2 regions of the Cupriavidus sp. 09_S30 genome follow, and region 2 is predicted to be linked to the other one. Evidence: predicted binding sites of a transcription regulator. Region 2 holds the regulator's gene; the other holds the start of a gene.
The links. Region 2 encodes NrdR, which represses ribonucleotide reductase genes. Its sites were predicted from a motif close to CACNANATNTNGTG; they were not measured.
Positions count from the first base shown of each region.

Region 1: a site for NrdR is predicted at 2,926-2,939, ahead of AC1Z3O_RS01410 (ribonucleoside-diphosphate reductase subunit alpha). Genes of this name have one in related genera too.

Region 1 covers NZ_JBXOWI010000001.1:280,553-287,200, reverse strand. Annotated here, with positions in the region: gene AC1Z3O_RS01410 (ribonucleoside-diphosphate reductase subunit alpha) at 1-2,700, opposite strand, end outside; gene ampD (1,6-anhydro-N-acetylmuramyl-L-alanine amidase AmpD) at 3,157-3,807, opposite strand; gene AC1Z3O_RS01400 (sigma-54-dependent transcriptional regulator) at 3,800-5,467, opposite strand; gene AC1Z3O_RS01395 (histidine kinase dimerization/phospho-acceptor domain-containing protein) at 5,558-6,648, opposite strand, start outside.
Region 2 covers NZ_JBXOWI010000001.1:639,549-646,196, reverse strand. Annotated here, with positions in the region: gene ybgC (tol-pal system-associated acyl-CoA thioesterase) at 1-305, opposite strand, end outside; ZMP/ZTP riboswitch at 424-525, shown strand; gene glyA (serine hydroxymethyltransferase) at 649-1,896, shown strand; gene nrdR (transcriptional regulator NrdR) at 2,047-2,514, shown strand; gene AC1Z3O_RS03040 (hypothetical protein) at 3,111-3,530, shown strand; gene AC1Z3O_RS03035 (PilW family protein) at 3,527-4,537, shown strand; gene AC1Z3O_RS03030 (pilus assembly protein) at 4,534-5,175, shown strand; gene AC1Z3O_RS03025 (hypothetical protein) at 5,172-6,648, shown strand, end outside.

The DNA.
Region 1 (6,648 bases), 360 kb from region 2:
GGCCTGCTTGTAGGTGTCGTCCAGCTTCTTGCCCGAAGCGCCGGCCATATAGATGTTCAGCGACTGGGCCTGGTCGATCCACTTCTGGCGGCGGCTGGCCGCTTCCACCAGCCAGGTCGGCTCCACCTCGAAGGCCGTCGCGTAGATGTCGCGCAGGTCTTGCGGGATGCGGTCGATGCGGGCCAGCGAGCCGTCGAAGTACTTCAGATCGGCGACCATCACCTCGTCCCACAGGCCGAGTGCCTTCAGGTCGCGCACCAGGTAGTCGTTGACCACGGTGAACTCGCCCGACAGGTTGGACTTGACGTACAGGTTCTGGAAGGTGGGCTCGATGCAGGCCGACACGCCGATGATGTTGGAGATGGTGGCCGTCGGCGCGATCGCGATGCAGTTCGAGTTGCGCATGCCGTGCTGCTTGATGCGGGCGCGCAGGCTGTCCCAGTCCATGCTCGAGGACAGGTCCACGTCCAGGTAGCCGCCACGCTCCTCGGCCAGCAGCTTGAGCGAGTCCTGCGGCAGAATGCCGCGGTCCCACAGCGAGCCCTGGTAGGTGCTGTAGCGGCCGCGTTCCTCAGCCAGCTCGGTCGAGGCCTGGTAGGCGTAGTAGCACACCGCTTCCATCGAGGTGTCGGCGAACTTCACCGCGGTGTCACTGGCGTACGGCACGCGCAGCACGTGCAGGCAGTCCTGGAAGCCCATGATGCCCATGCCGACCGGACGGTGGCGCAGGTTGGAATTGCGCGCCTTCTCCACCGCGTAGTAGTTGATGTCGATCACGTTGTCGAGCATGCGCATCGCGGTGCGGATGGTCTTCTGCAGCTTGGCGTGGTCGAGCACATAGCTGCCGTCGGCCTGCTGCTTCAGGTGCGCCACCAGGTTGACCGAGCCCAGGTTGCAGACCGCAATCTCGCTCTCATTGGTGTTCAGCGTGATCTCGGTGCACAGGTTGGAGCTGTGCACCACGCCCACGTGCTGCTGCGGGCTGCGGATGTTGCACGGATCCTTGAAGGTGATCCAGGGGTGGCCGGTCTCGAACAGCATGCCCAGCATCTTGCGCCACAGCTGCACCGCCGGGATCTTCTTGAACAGCTTCAGCTCGCCGCGGGCGGCCTTGGCCTCGTAGCCCAGGTAGGCCTGCTCGAAGGCCTTGCCGACCTTGTCGTGCAGGTCCGGGCAGGTCGACGGCGAGAACAGCGTCCACTCGGCGTTTTCCATCACGCGCTTCATGAACAGATCGGGAATCCAGTTCGCCGTGTTCATGTCGTGCGTGCGGCGGCGATCGTCGCCGGTGTTCTTGCGCAGCTCGAGGAATTCCTCGATGTCCAGGTGCCAGGTTTCCAGGTAGGCGCACACCGCGCCCTTGCGCTTGCCGCCCTGGTTGACCGCCACCGCGGTGTCGTTGACCACCTTCAGGAAGGGCACGACGCCCTGCGACTTGCCGTTGGTGCCCTTGATGTGCGAGCCCAGCGCACGGACGTTGGTCCAGTCGTTGCCCAGGCCACCGGCGAACTTCGACAGCAGCGCGTTTTCCTTCAGCGCCTCGTAGATGCCTTCCAGGTCGTCCGACACGGTGGTCAGGTAGCACGAGGACAGCTGCGAGCGCTGGGTGCCCGAGTTGAACAGCGTCGGCGTCGACGACATGAAGTCGAACGAGGACAGCAGCTGGTAGAACTCGATGGCGCGCGCCTCGCGGTCCTTCTCGTTGAGCGCCAGGCCCATGGCCACGCGCATGAAGAAGGCCTGCGGCATCTCGATGCGGACCTCATCGATGTGCAGGAAGTAGCGGTCGTACAGCGTCTGCAGGCCGAGGTAGTTGAACTGGAAGTCGCGCGAGGCATCCAGCGCGGCGCCCAGGCGGGCCAGGTCGAAGGTGGCCAGCTTCTCGTCGAGCAGCTCGGCCGCGATGCCGCGTGCGATGAACTTGGGGAAGTACTCGGCGTAGCGCGCAGCCATCTCGGTCTGGGTCACCTCGGCGCCGAGGATCTCCTTGCGGATGGTGTGCAGCAGGATACGGGCCGTGACCTGGCTGTAGTCCGGGTCCTTCTCGATCAGGGTACGCGCGGCCAGGATGGCCGAGTCGTAGACCTGGGTCATCGGCACGCCGTCGTACAGGTTCTTCAGCGTTTCCTTCAGGATCGGCTCGGCGCTGACGTTCTGGCCGAGGCCGCTGCAGGCGTTGTCGATCAGGGCATGCAGCGCCGCCAGGTCGAGCGCGTAGGTCTGGCCGCCGTCGGTCACATTGACCGACACGCCGCCCTGCTGCACGCGGGCCACCGCCTGCGCGCTGGCCTGGGCACGCTCCTGCGCGCGCTTCTCGCGGTACAGCACATAGGCACGGGCCACCTCTTGCTCGCCCGAGCGCATCAGCGCCAGCTCGACGTGGTCCTGCACGTCCTCGATATGGAAGGTGCCGCCGTTCGGACGGCTGCGCAGCAGGGCGCGCACCACGTTCTGCGTCAGTTGCTCGACCAGCTCGCGCACGCGCGCGGAAGCGGCACCCTGCCCGCCGTTGACGGCGAGGAAGGCCTTGGTCATGGCCACCGCGATCTTGCTAGGCTCGAACGCCACCACGGCGCCGTTGCGGCGGATGATCTTGTAATCCTGGTAGCCGGTGTTGCCGGCGGCAGTCGACTGCTGGGGCGCTGCAGCGCCGGCGGCATTGGCCACACCGGCTGTGATTTCGTTCTGGGCCGTCTGCATGAAGCACTCCTGTTTCCCGGGGATAAAAATGACAGAGTCCCCAGCAAATGCGCATTGAAGGTATCCCACCACCGGCTCAGGGCCGGTACGGCAAGTTGCTTGCTACATCTGCTGGGGACTCGGAGGACGGGCTGCCCTGTGCGCCAGGCCGCATGCCGCCGCGGTTCGAACATCGCGTGCAGCTGCGGCCCACAGATCACACCTAGGCCAGCGCGCCGCGCCGACCACTAGATATAGTGGCCGGCGCCAAAAACTGGACTAAGTATAGTGAAATAGCGCGGCTTGACCAGTCTTGACAAGCCGTTTTTTGACCGGCGGCGCGGCCCTTGCGCACTGCCGCAAGTCCGCAATTCCAGCCAGCGCAAGGCTTGGCGCCGCATCGTGCGCAAGCGCACATTGTAGAGAAATTTTTTTGATTGCCTTCCGGCAGCCGATAGCCCCGGACGGCAGGGGGTTTCACTTGCCGGACGGCCCATCGTTGCGGTATGGGAGCATGCGCGGGGCCAGGCCCGCCGCCGCCGCGAACCGGTCCCAGTCGAAGTGCGGGCCCGGATCGGTCTTGCGGCCAGGCGCGATATCGCTGTGGCCGGCCAGCGCGCCCACGGAGGGATAGGCCGCCAGCAGGCCACGCGCCAGCGCCGCCACCGTGGCGTACTGCGCAGGCGTGAACGGCAGGTCGTCGCAGCCCTCGATCTCGATGCCGATCGAGAAATCGTTGCAACGCGGCCGGCCGAAGAACGACGACTGCCCCGCATGCCAGGCGCGCTCATTGCATGAAACGAACTGGACCAGCTCGCCGCCACGCGTCACCAGGAAATGGGCCGAGACGCGGACCTCGTGAATGGTGGCGAAGAATGGATGGCGCGAGGCGTCGAGCCGGTTCTGGAAGAAGGCCTCGATGTCGCCGGTGCCGAACTGGCCGGGCGGCAGGCTGATGTTGTGCAGCACCACCAGTTCGACGGGCATGCCTTGGGGGCGCGCATCGAAGTTCGGCGAAGGCACGCGGCGCGCGGCCGCGACCCAGCCGTCCGGGCCGGGGCGCAGCACGGATGCGCGCTCCGCGCCGGCGGGATCCTGCTTGCGATGGCGTGGCTGGTGCTCAGGCATCGGTCCTCCCCGCGGCCAGCATGCTGGCGCCTTCGGCCGGCTCGCCGCCGTCCTCGCGCCCATCCTCGCGCCCGTCCTCCCGTCCATCACCGCGGATGCCAAGCTGCTGCAGGCGATAGCGCAACTGACGGAAGCTCAGCCCGAGCAGCGGCGCCGCCGCGGTGCGATTGAAGCCGGTCTGCTGCAAGGCCTGCAGGATCAGCGCGCGCTCCAGCGTCTCCAGCCGCGCGGGCAGGTCGATCGGGAACGTGACCGTGCCGGCCATCATCGCCTCTGGCTCTATTGCCGCGGGCGCAGCCGCCGGGGCCGGCGCGGGCTCCGGCGCGGCCGACAGGGCTGCGGGGAGAAACGCGGCGGCGACCGCCGGCGCGGCCGCCCTCGGGCCGCCGGCCGGCCAGGGCGCGTAGTAAGCCAGCGCCGCCGCGGGCGGGGCCAGCAGGCCGGAGCGCTCCATGCTGACTTCCAGCGGGCCGAGATCGGCCACCTCGATATCGCCGCCCTCCGCAAAGGCGTAGGCGCGCTCGAGCAGGTTCTCGAGTTCACGCACATTGCCCGGAAAGGGATAGGCCGCCAGCCGCTCCAGCGCGGCCGCCGACAGCCGCTTGGGGCGCGGGTCGCCGTAGCGGCTGGCCAGGTAGGAGAGGATGGCGCGCGCCAGCACCGGCACATCCTCGGCACGCTCGCGCAGCGTGGGCATGCGCAGCTCGAGCACATTGATCCGGTAGAACAGGTCCTGGCGGAACTGGCCGGCCGCCACCATGGCGGCCAGGTCCTTGTGACTGGCACAGACCACACGCACGTCGACTGTGTCCTCGCGGCTGGCGCCGATCTTGCGCACGCGCCGCTCCTGCAGCACGCGCAGCAGCTTGACCTGCATCGCCAGCGGCAGGTCGGCGACCTCGTCGAGCATCAGCGTGCCGCCATTGGCCGCCTGGAAGAAGCCGCCGCGCTCGGCGTCGGCACCCGTGAAGGCGCCCTTCACGTAGCCGAAGAACTCCGACTCCATCAGCGTTTCCGGAATGGCGCCGCAGTTGACCGCCACGAAGGGATGGGCGGCGCGCCCGCTGATCGCGTGGATGGCCCGCGCGGCGCGCTCCTTGCCGCTGCCCGACTCGCCGCTGATGACGATCGGCGCCATGCTGCGCGCCAGGCGAGCGAGCGCGCGGCGCACCTCCTGCATCGCCACCGAGTGGCCCGGCAGCAGTTCCGCGGCACGCTCGGCCGCCTCGCCGCCCTCCGCCGCCTGCGCGCCCTCAGCACCTTCCGCGCCTTCGCGCTGCTGCCGTCCCAGCGCGTTGAGGATCAGGTTGCGCAGCTGCTCCAGCGAGATCGGCTTGGCAATGTAGTCGAAGGCGCCCGCCTTGAGCGCCTCGACCGCGTTGTCCGCACTGCCGTAGGCGGTCAGGACGGCCACCGGCACGCGCTCGGGCGCGCTCGACAACTGCCGCACGATGTCGATGCCCAGGCCGTCGCCCAAGCGCATGTCGGTCAGCACCAGGCTGTAGCGGCGCTGGGCCAGCTTCTCGCGCGCCTCGGCCAGCGAGCCGGCCAGCACCACGTCGTGGCCCATGCGGCGGATCGAGATGTCTAGCAATTCGCGCAGGTCGGCTTCGTCGTCGATGACGAGGATGGGGTCTGGGCCTGGATGTCTGGGTGGCATGGGCGGCGTGCGGTCGTCGGTCTGGTCGTCTTGGCGCCTGTATCGTCGCGGGGGTCGGCTGAGTGTGTGCTCGAAAGGCTGGCGCCGGCCTCAGCCGGCAGCGGCGGCCGCCTCGGGTACATCGATGCGCAAGGTCAGCACGAAGGCCTTGCTCGGCAGTGTATCGCGCGCGGCCGGTGCCAGCATCCCCGTGCGCGCCAGCAGGGCCTCCAGCGAGATGGTGCCGTAGCGCACCTGGGCGTCGTTGGCGCCGCACAGCTCGCGCGCCATGAAGAGCCCCAGGCCGGTGCCCTGGGCATTGCTGGTGAAGAAGGGTTCGAATAGGCTGCGCTGATGTTCGCGCGAGACCTCGGCGCCATCGTTCCAGACGATCAGCTCGACGTGATGCTGGTCCAGCGCGTGCGCCAGCAGCCGGATCGCGCCGGGCAGGCGGCTGCAGTAGCGCCAGGCGTTGTCGAGCAGATTGCCCACCACCTGCTGGAGCTGCGACAGTTCGAAGATGACGGGCCTGGCCACGTCCACGGTCAGCCGGATGGCATTGGCATTGACTTCGCGCTCCCCGCCGGCGCTGCCGGTGGGTGCCGCGCGCGAACGCATCTCGGTACGCCAGCGCGTGACGATCTCCGGCAGCGCCTGGTTCAGGTCCACCGCGCTGCGCTCGGTGCGCGGCCGGCGCGACATCTGCAGCACGTCTGAAACCACCTGGTCCAAGCGCCTGACGTTGTCGCTGATGATGCGCAGCAGACGCGCATCCACGTCGCCCTCGGCGCGCGCGCCGCGCCGCCCCGAATCCGCCAACAGCTCGCTGGCCTGGCTGATGGCGGCCAGCGGATTGCGGATCTGGTGCGCCACGCTGGCCACCAGCCGGCCCATGGCCGCCAGCTTTTCCTGCTGGACCTGCTCGGCAATGCGCTCCCAGCTTTCGATATGGACCAGCACGGTATCGCGCATCTCGCTGCGCAGCAGCGCCTCGTCCTCCGGGCTCCAGGCCATCGCTTCGTTCTGCGCGATGGCCAGCCGCAGCCGCGCCGCCGCCTCCGGCGTCATCTCGTTCCAGGCGGCAGTACGTATGCCGGACGTGGTGCTGAACGCATTCGGCAGCGAGGCGGCGAAGGTCGAGCGCAGGCCGGCCACGCCCGGCAACAGGAAACGCAGCCGCAAGCGCGTATGCAGGATCGGCA
Region 2 (6,648 bases):
AGCAACAACTCCCCGCGCCACGCTTCTTGGGCGAATTGGACCGAGGCCGGGCCAACCCGTTCAATCCGGGTACGGATCTCGACCTGGTCGTCCAGGCGGGCGGGCGCATTGTATTCCACTGCCGTGCTTCTGACGACGAAGACTACGCCCGCTTCGTCGGCAAGTGACTGCTGGCCGACTCCAAGCGCGCGCAGCCACTCGGTGCGGGCACGTTCGAAGAATTTCAGGTAGTTGGCGTAGAAGACCACGCCGCCTGCGTCGGTATCTTCCCAATACACGCGCAGGGTCCAGACAAAGTTCGTCATGGCCGCGATTGTAGCGGAGCCGAACCCCACCCTGACGTAAACCCTTGTATCCGCAGCCACAGTGCCTGGCAGGCGTCTTGCGGCCGGCCCGCGGCTCGCGTAAACTCGCGCCAACCATTCCATCTTGCGCGACTGGCGAAGTCAGTGGGCACTACCACGAGGAAGCGCAAGGTCTCTGGCGTGTAGTTTATAACGCCTGCCGCTCGCCTGGGCAGCGAATGGGAAGCAGGGTGCGCCCTGCGCCGGTCGGAAGTCCCGCCGGTGCTGGTCGCATGTGCCTTCCCCCGCGCGCCCTCCCCCCGAAGCTCAAGTCGGATCCCCTTTTTTTAAGACGAATCCCGCCATGTTCGAACGCAGCCGCTACACGATCGACCAGATCGATCCGGAACTCTTCGCCGCCATCCAGAAGGAAAACCAGCGCCAGGAAGATCACATCGAGCTGATCGCCTCGGAAAACTACACCTCGCCGGCCGTGATGGCCGCCCAGGGCTCGCAGCTGACCAACAAGTACGCCGAGGGCTATCCTGGCAAGCGCTACTACGGTGGCTGCGAGTACGTCGACGTCGTCGAGCAGCTGGCCATCGACCGCGTCAAGCAACTGTTCGGCGCGGAAGCCGCCAACGTGCAGCCGAACTCCGGTTCCCAGGCCAACCAGGGCGTGTTCTTCGCCGTGCTCAAGCCGGGCGACACCATCATGGGCATGAGCCTGGCCGAAGGCGGCCACCTGACCCACGGCATGGCGCTGAACATGAGCGGCAAGTGGTTCAACGTAGTCAGCTACGGCCTGAACGCCCAGGAAGACATCGACTACGACGCGCTGGAAGCGCTGGCCCAGGAGAAGAAGCCCAAGCTGATCATCGCCGGCGCCTCCGCCTTCGCCCTGCGCATCGATTTCGAGCGCATCGCGCGCGTCGCCAAGTCCATCGGCGCCTACTTCATGGTCGACATGGCCCACTACGCCGGCCTGATCGCCGCGGGCGTCTACCCGAACCCGGTGCCGCACGCCGACTTCGTCACCACCACCACGCACAAGAGCCTGCGCGGCCCGCGCGGCGGCGTGATCCTGATGAAGGCCGAGCATGAGAAGGCCATCAACTCGGCCATCTTCCCCGGCATCCAGGGCGGCCCGCTGATGCACGTCATCGCCGGCAAGGCCGTGGCCTTCAAGGAAGCGCTGACGCCGGAATTCAAGGCTTACCAGGAACAGGTGGTGAAGAACGCCGCCGTGCTGGCCGAGACCCTGATCGCGCGCGGCCTGCGCATCGTCTCGGGCCGCACCGAGAGCCACGTGATGCTGGTGGACCTGCGCGCCAAGAAGATCACCGGCAAGGAAGCCGAGAAGATCCTCGGCGACGCCCACCTGACGGTCAACAAGAACGCCATCCCGAACGACCCGGAAAAGCCGTTCGTGACCTCGGGCATCCGCATCGGCTCGCCGGCCATGACCACCCGCGGCTTCAAGGAAGACGAAGCCCGCCAGGTGGCCAACCTGCTCGCCGACGTGCTGGACAACCCGCACGACGAGGCCACCATCGCGCGCGTGCGCGAACAGGTCTCCGCGCTGACCCGCCGCTTCCCGGTCTACGGCTGACGAGACCTCGGCGCGCCGCCCTCCCCGGGCGGCGCCAGGTGCGGGCCGGCGCCTGCCGGCGCTGCCCGCCCCCTCCCCAATGCCCCCGCGCCATGACAGAATGACAAGACGCGCGGCGCGGCAGGTTTTCTCATCCCAAGGTGGTCAGGCATGAAATGTCCCTTCTGCGGTCATTCCAATACGCAGGTGCTTGACACCCGCATGTCCGAGGACGGCGACACGGTGCGCCGCAGGCGCCGCTGCGAATCCTGCGACCGCCGCTTCACCACGTACGAGCGGATCGAGCTCTTCTTTCCCGCCATCGTCAAGAAGAACGGTTCGCGCGAGGACTACGTCCGCGCCAAGCTCAAGGACTCCATGCGCACCGCGCTGCGCAAGCGCCCCGTCTCGGCCGAGGCCATCGACGACGCCATCACGCGCATCGAGGAAAAGCTGCTGTCGCTGGGACAGAAGGAACTGCTGAGCAGCCAGGTCGGCGAACTGGTGATGCGCGAACTGCGCAAGCTCGACAAGATCGCCTATATCCGCTTCGCTTCGGTCTACCGGAGCTTCGAGGATGTATCAGAGTTCAGGGAAGTGCTGGAGGAAATCTCGGCCGGCCCGAACCGCAAGCTCTAGGCGCCGCCGAGCGAAAACAGCGCGTCTCACGAGAAAGCTAGCCCTGGCTAAGGCGCCGGAGGGCGGTGCCAACACGCCCACCACGAAACCAGCCACGATTAGTAGGAAGTGGCGGCCAGCCTCGGTAACGGCAGGATGGTCTAACTACCACGGCGGCCCGGCATCAGGGGCCCAACCATCCATGCTCTCGGCATTGGCAGCGTCGACCACTTAAGCACCGGGCGCGGCAGCGACCAGCAGAGGCGACACGCCCACGACGGCTGGCGATAACCCAAGCGAGCCTTATTGCTCTGCCCCCGGCAGGGTCTGCTTTCTTTTCGTTAGTTTTCTTTGCAGAACGCAAAGAAAAGTGACCGGCAGCCCCCGAAGGGGGATGTCGTATGGTTGTTGGGTGCAAAGGCTGACGCCGCCTAGGACAAGGACGCAATGCCGCCACGCACGCGACATCGACAAAGAGGCCGGCAGATCGTGGTTGCCAGCGCCTGCCCTTCGCGCAGGCAGTCGGCAACATCATTAAGCAATCTCTTTACAGGCTGGCACATCGGCCCGCACGCCGATCCCTATCCTGAGCGGATACCAAGCCGATGGAGATTGCCATGCCAGCTTCCCCGCTTGCCGCTCTCGGCGCCCGCCCGCAACCCCGGCGGATCACGCCCATCGCACAGCTCGATCGAGGCTACCTGCTGACAGAGAGCCTCGTCGCGCTCGCGCTCACCGGCATCGCGCTGATGCCGATGGCCACGCTGGCGCCGCTCGCCGTCGACGCCTTGCGGCACTACGAGACGCTGGGCGCGGCCACGCGCGCCGCAGCGGAACTGGCCGAGGCGAATGGCCCGGACGAGGTCCTGGCCGGCCGGCAGTCGGCGGCCGAACGCAAGACACAACTGATGCACTGCGACCGGTTCGACGGCCGGGTCTGTCACCCCGGCCGCCGGCTGGCGGTCGCGCTGCTGCCCGCCATCCACCCCGGGGCGTCGGATGGCGAAGCGGCCGTGGCGCTGTGGAGCCGGCCTTGACCCGCGACGACTGCACCCGCGCATTGGCACGCCGGCCACCGTGCGTCCGGCCTGAAGGCCGCGTTTGCAGTGGCAGGCGCGGACGGCGTCCGGATACGCGCGGGATGTCCCTGGTCGAACTGATGGTCGGCCTTGTCCTCGGTCTGCTCGTGCTGGGCCTGGCGGGCATCGCCTTCCACGCGCTGCAGCTCGCCTACCGCCTGGCGGTCGACCGCATCCTGCTGGAGGAGCGGGGGCAACGCGCGCTCGCCATGGTCGCGCACCTCGTCCGCCATGCGGGCTGGCGCCCGACGGAGGCCGGCGCCCTTCCGGCTGGCGCCCCGCCGGCGCTCAGCGGCCGCGACGACTGCGGGCAGCCTGCCATCGGCAACGCACTGTCCTGTGGACGACGCGGCGTGGTCGCCAGCGACGCCATGCTGGTGCGCATGAGCGGCAGTGCTATGGCCGCCGATCCGACCGTCCCCGACCGGACCATGATCGATTGCAGCGGCTATCCGCTGGCCGCGCAGGCGGTCGACGATGGCGGCGCCGCCGTTGCCGGGCATGCCGCGGCCAACCTGCTGTATGTGGGCCTGGGCAATGATGGCGAACCGCAACTGCTGTGCCGCTATCCCACCCGCCGCAACGGCATGGCCCAAGCCGGCGCCTGGACGTCCGGCGCCCTGGTGCGCGGGGTGGAGACGATGCAGTTGCGCTACGGCGTCGACCGCGATGGCGACGGCGTCATTGACGACTATCTTCGTGCCGGAGAGCTCGAACGGCCCGGCGCCCCGTCCTGGACACAAGTCCGCGCGGTGCAGGTGGCCATGGTGCTGCGCGGCGAGCGGCCACTGCCCGGCGCCGGCACCTCCGATGCCCTGCCCCTTCTGCCGCGCCGCGCGCAGGACGCGGCCGCACCCGAGGGCAGCGACATCCTGTTCCATCCCGACACCAACCCAGGCCTGGTGCGCAGGGTGTTCGCCACCACCGTTCACCTGCGCAACCCGGCGAACGCCGATGTGCCATGAGCACGCCAGCGATCCCGCCGGCGCGATGCGCGCGCCAACGCTTCGGTGCGGCAACCATCCGCGGCGGCTCGACCCTGCTGCTCACTGCCGTATTGTTGCTGTCGAGCGCGGCCTGTACCGTCGCCTTGCTGTCCTTCCTGCTATCGGGACGGCAGCTTGTCACGCTGCAACTGGAACGGGAAATCGCCTTGCGCGCGGCCGATGCCGCCTTGCAGGACGCAGAAGCCGACATGACGAAGGCGCTGCGGGACACTGCGGCCGGCGTGAGCGTGCGCCTGTCCGACTGGCCCGCGCCGGGCCGGTGCGGCAGCGGTGCGCAGCGCGGCCTTTGCCGCCCCGACGGCAAAGGCGAGCCGCCCTGGCTGGCCTGGCTGCATGGGCAGGTGCCGGTGACCTCGCTCGGCGTCGCCTTCGGGGACATCACCGGCAACAGGCTGCCTCTGCTGCCGCCGCGGGCTGCCGGCGCCACCCTGCCACCGCGGTACCTGGTCGAACTGCTGCCGGAATCTCCGGAATACAGCCTGTTGAACGCCAGCTATGCGCAGCAGCCCTCCGCGCCACGCCTGCGCATCACCGCCATCGGCGTGGGCCGTCATGGCTTGGGCCGCGTCGTGCTGCAAAGCGAGTTCCTGCCATGAGCCCCATTGACACCGCGCGCGCCGCAATCGGCGCGATCGCAGCAATCACCGCGCTGGCCCTGGCCGCCTCTCCATGCGCGGCGGCGCCGCACGATGCTAGCGGGCCAACCGCGGCGCTGGAGCGCGTCATCCTGATCGAGGCCACCGACCGCCTGGTGGCTCGGACACTGCCCGCGGATGGCGCCGCCGGCCCCGCTCCTGTGCGGTGGCAGGCAAGCCTGCCTGGCCTCCGCCCGGAGCTGACTGACCTGCGCGATCTCGCAGCGGCAGTGCTCGTGCCGGCGCCACCCTGGATGCCCGGCCAACCCGGACATGCTGCCTTTCGCGCGCAACACAGCAAGCGCCCGTCCCTGATCTGGCTGGGCACTGCCGACGGCAAGATCCAAGCCCTCGACGCAGCCAGCGGCGCCGTAGTCATGACGACCGCGGCGCCGGCCGGCACCGGTGCTGGCGGCATGCCACGGCATCCGCGCAACCCCTGCCCGCGTCCGCAAGCCGCCGATGTCCGGCTGGGCGACGGCACCTGGCGCACGGTCTTGCTTTGCGGCATGACCACAAGAGAGATGCGTGACGCCCACGGCCTGGCCCAGCCGGGCAACGGCCCTCCAGCGCCGCGCCGGCAAACCCTGCCACCGCCAGGAGTCCGCATCTACGTGCTCGACATCTCGCGCGTCACCGCTGGCGAACCTCCCCCGGTGCTGCTGGTGCGCGAGACCTCGCCCGCGCTGCCGCTGTCCGCGGCGGGGCCGGTACGCGCGCTGGCGCTGGGCGACCCGCTGCGGCCACGCTGGCACGCCTTGAGCGCCATCGCCCACCCGCGCGGCGTGCCGCGCCCCGGCCTCGCCCTGTTGCCACTGGACCCGGACGCACCGGATATCGTCCTGCCCCTGCCCGCGCAAGCCTGCGCGGGCGGCGTCTCCGCTTCCCCGCTGCTGGCGGCGAGCGTGCTGAACGATGCCGCCGGCATTGCCCGGGCGGCCTATGCCGTCGATGCGGCCGCACAGCTATGGCGCTTCGACCTGCCCGACCTCGCTACCGGACCGGACCGCAGGCACGCCGCCGCCTGCCTGCATGCCCCGACTGCCGGCGCGGGCCGCCCGGGCGGCGGCGAGCTGCAGGAAGCGGCGCCTCCGCTGCTCTTCGCTGCCCCGGGCGGACATCTCGCCATCTACGGCAGCGGCTCCAGCGTGCACGCCGTATTCGACGCCGGCCCGCTGGCGCAACGCAGGGCCATGCCCGCCACGCCCGTCGAGGCCGACCTGGCGGAAGGTGGCGCCGTCGTGCTGCGCGCCCCTTCCGCGCCTCCCGCGCCGGGCACGCCAGGCTTGCCAGCCGCGCAGCCGAGCGGCTGGCGGCTGGACTTGCCGCATGCCGGCGAGCGCGTGCATCGCCTGCTGCCGGCAGGGCCTGCGCACCTCGCCATCGTCTCCGTCGATGGCACCGGAGGCCAACGCGCCTACCTGGTGACGGCGC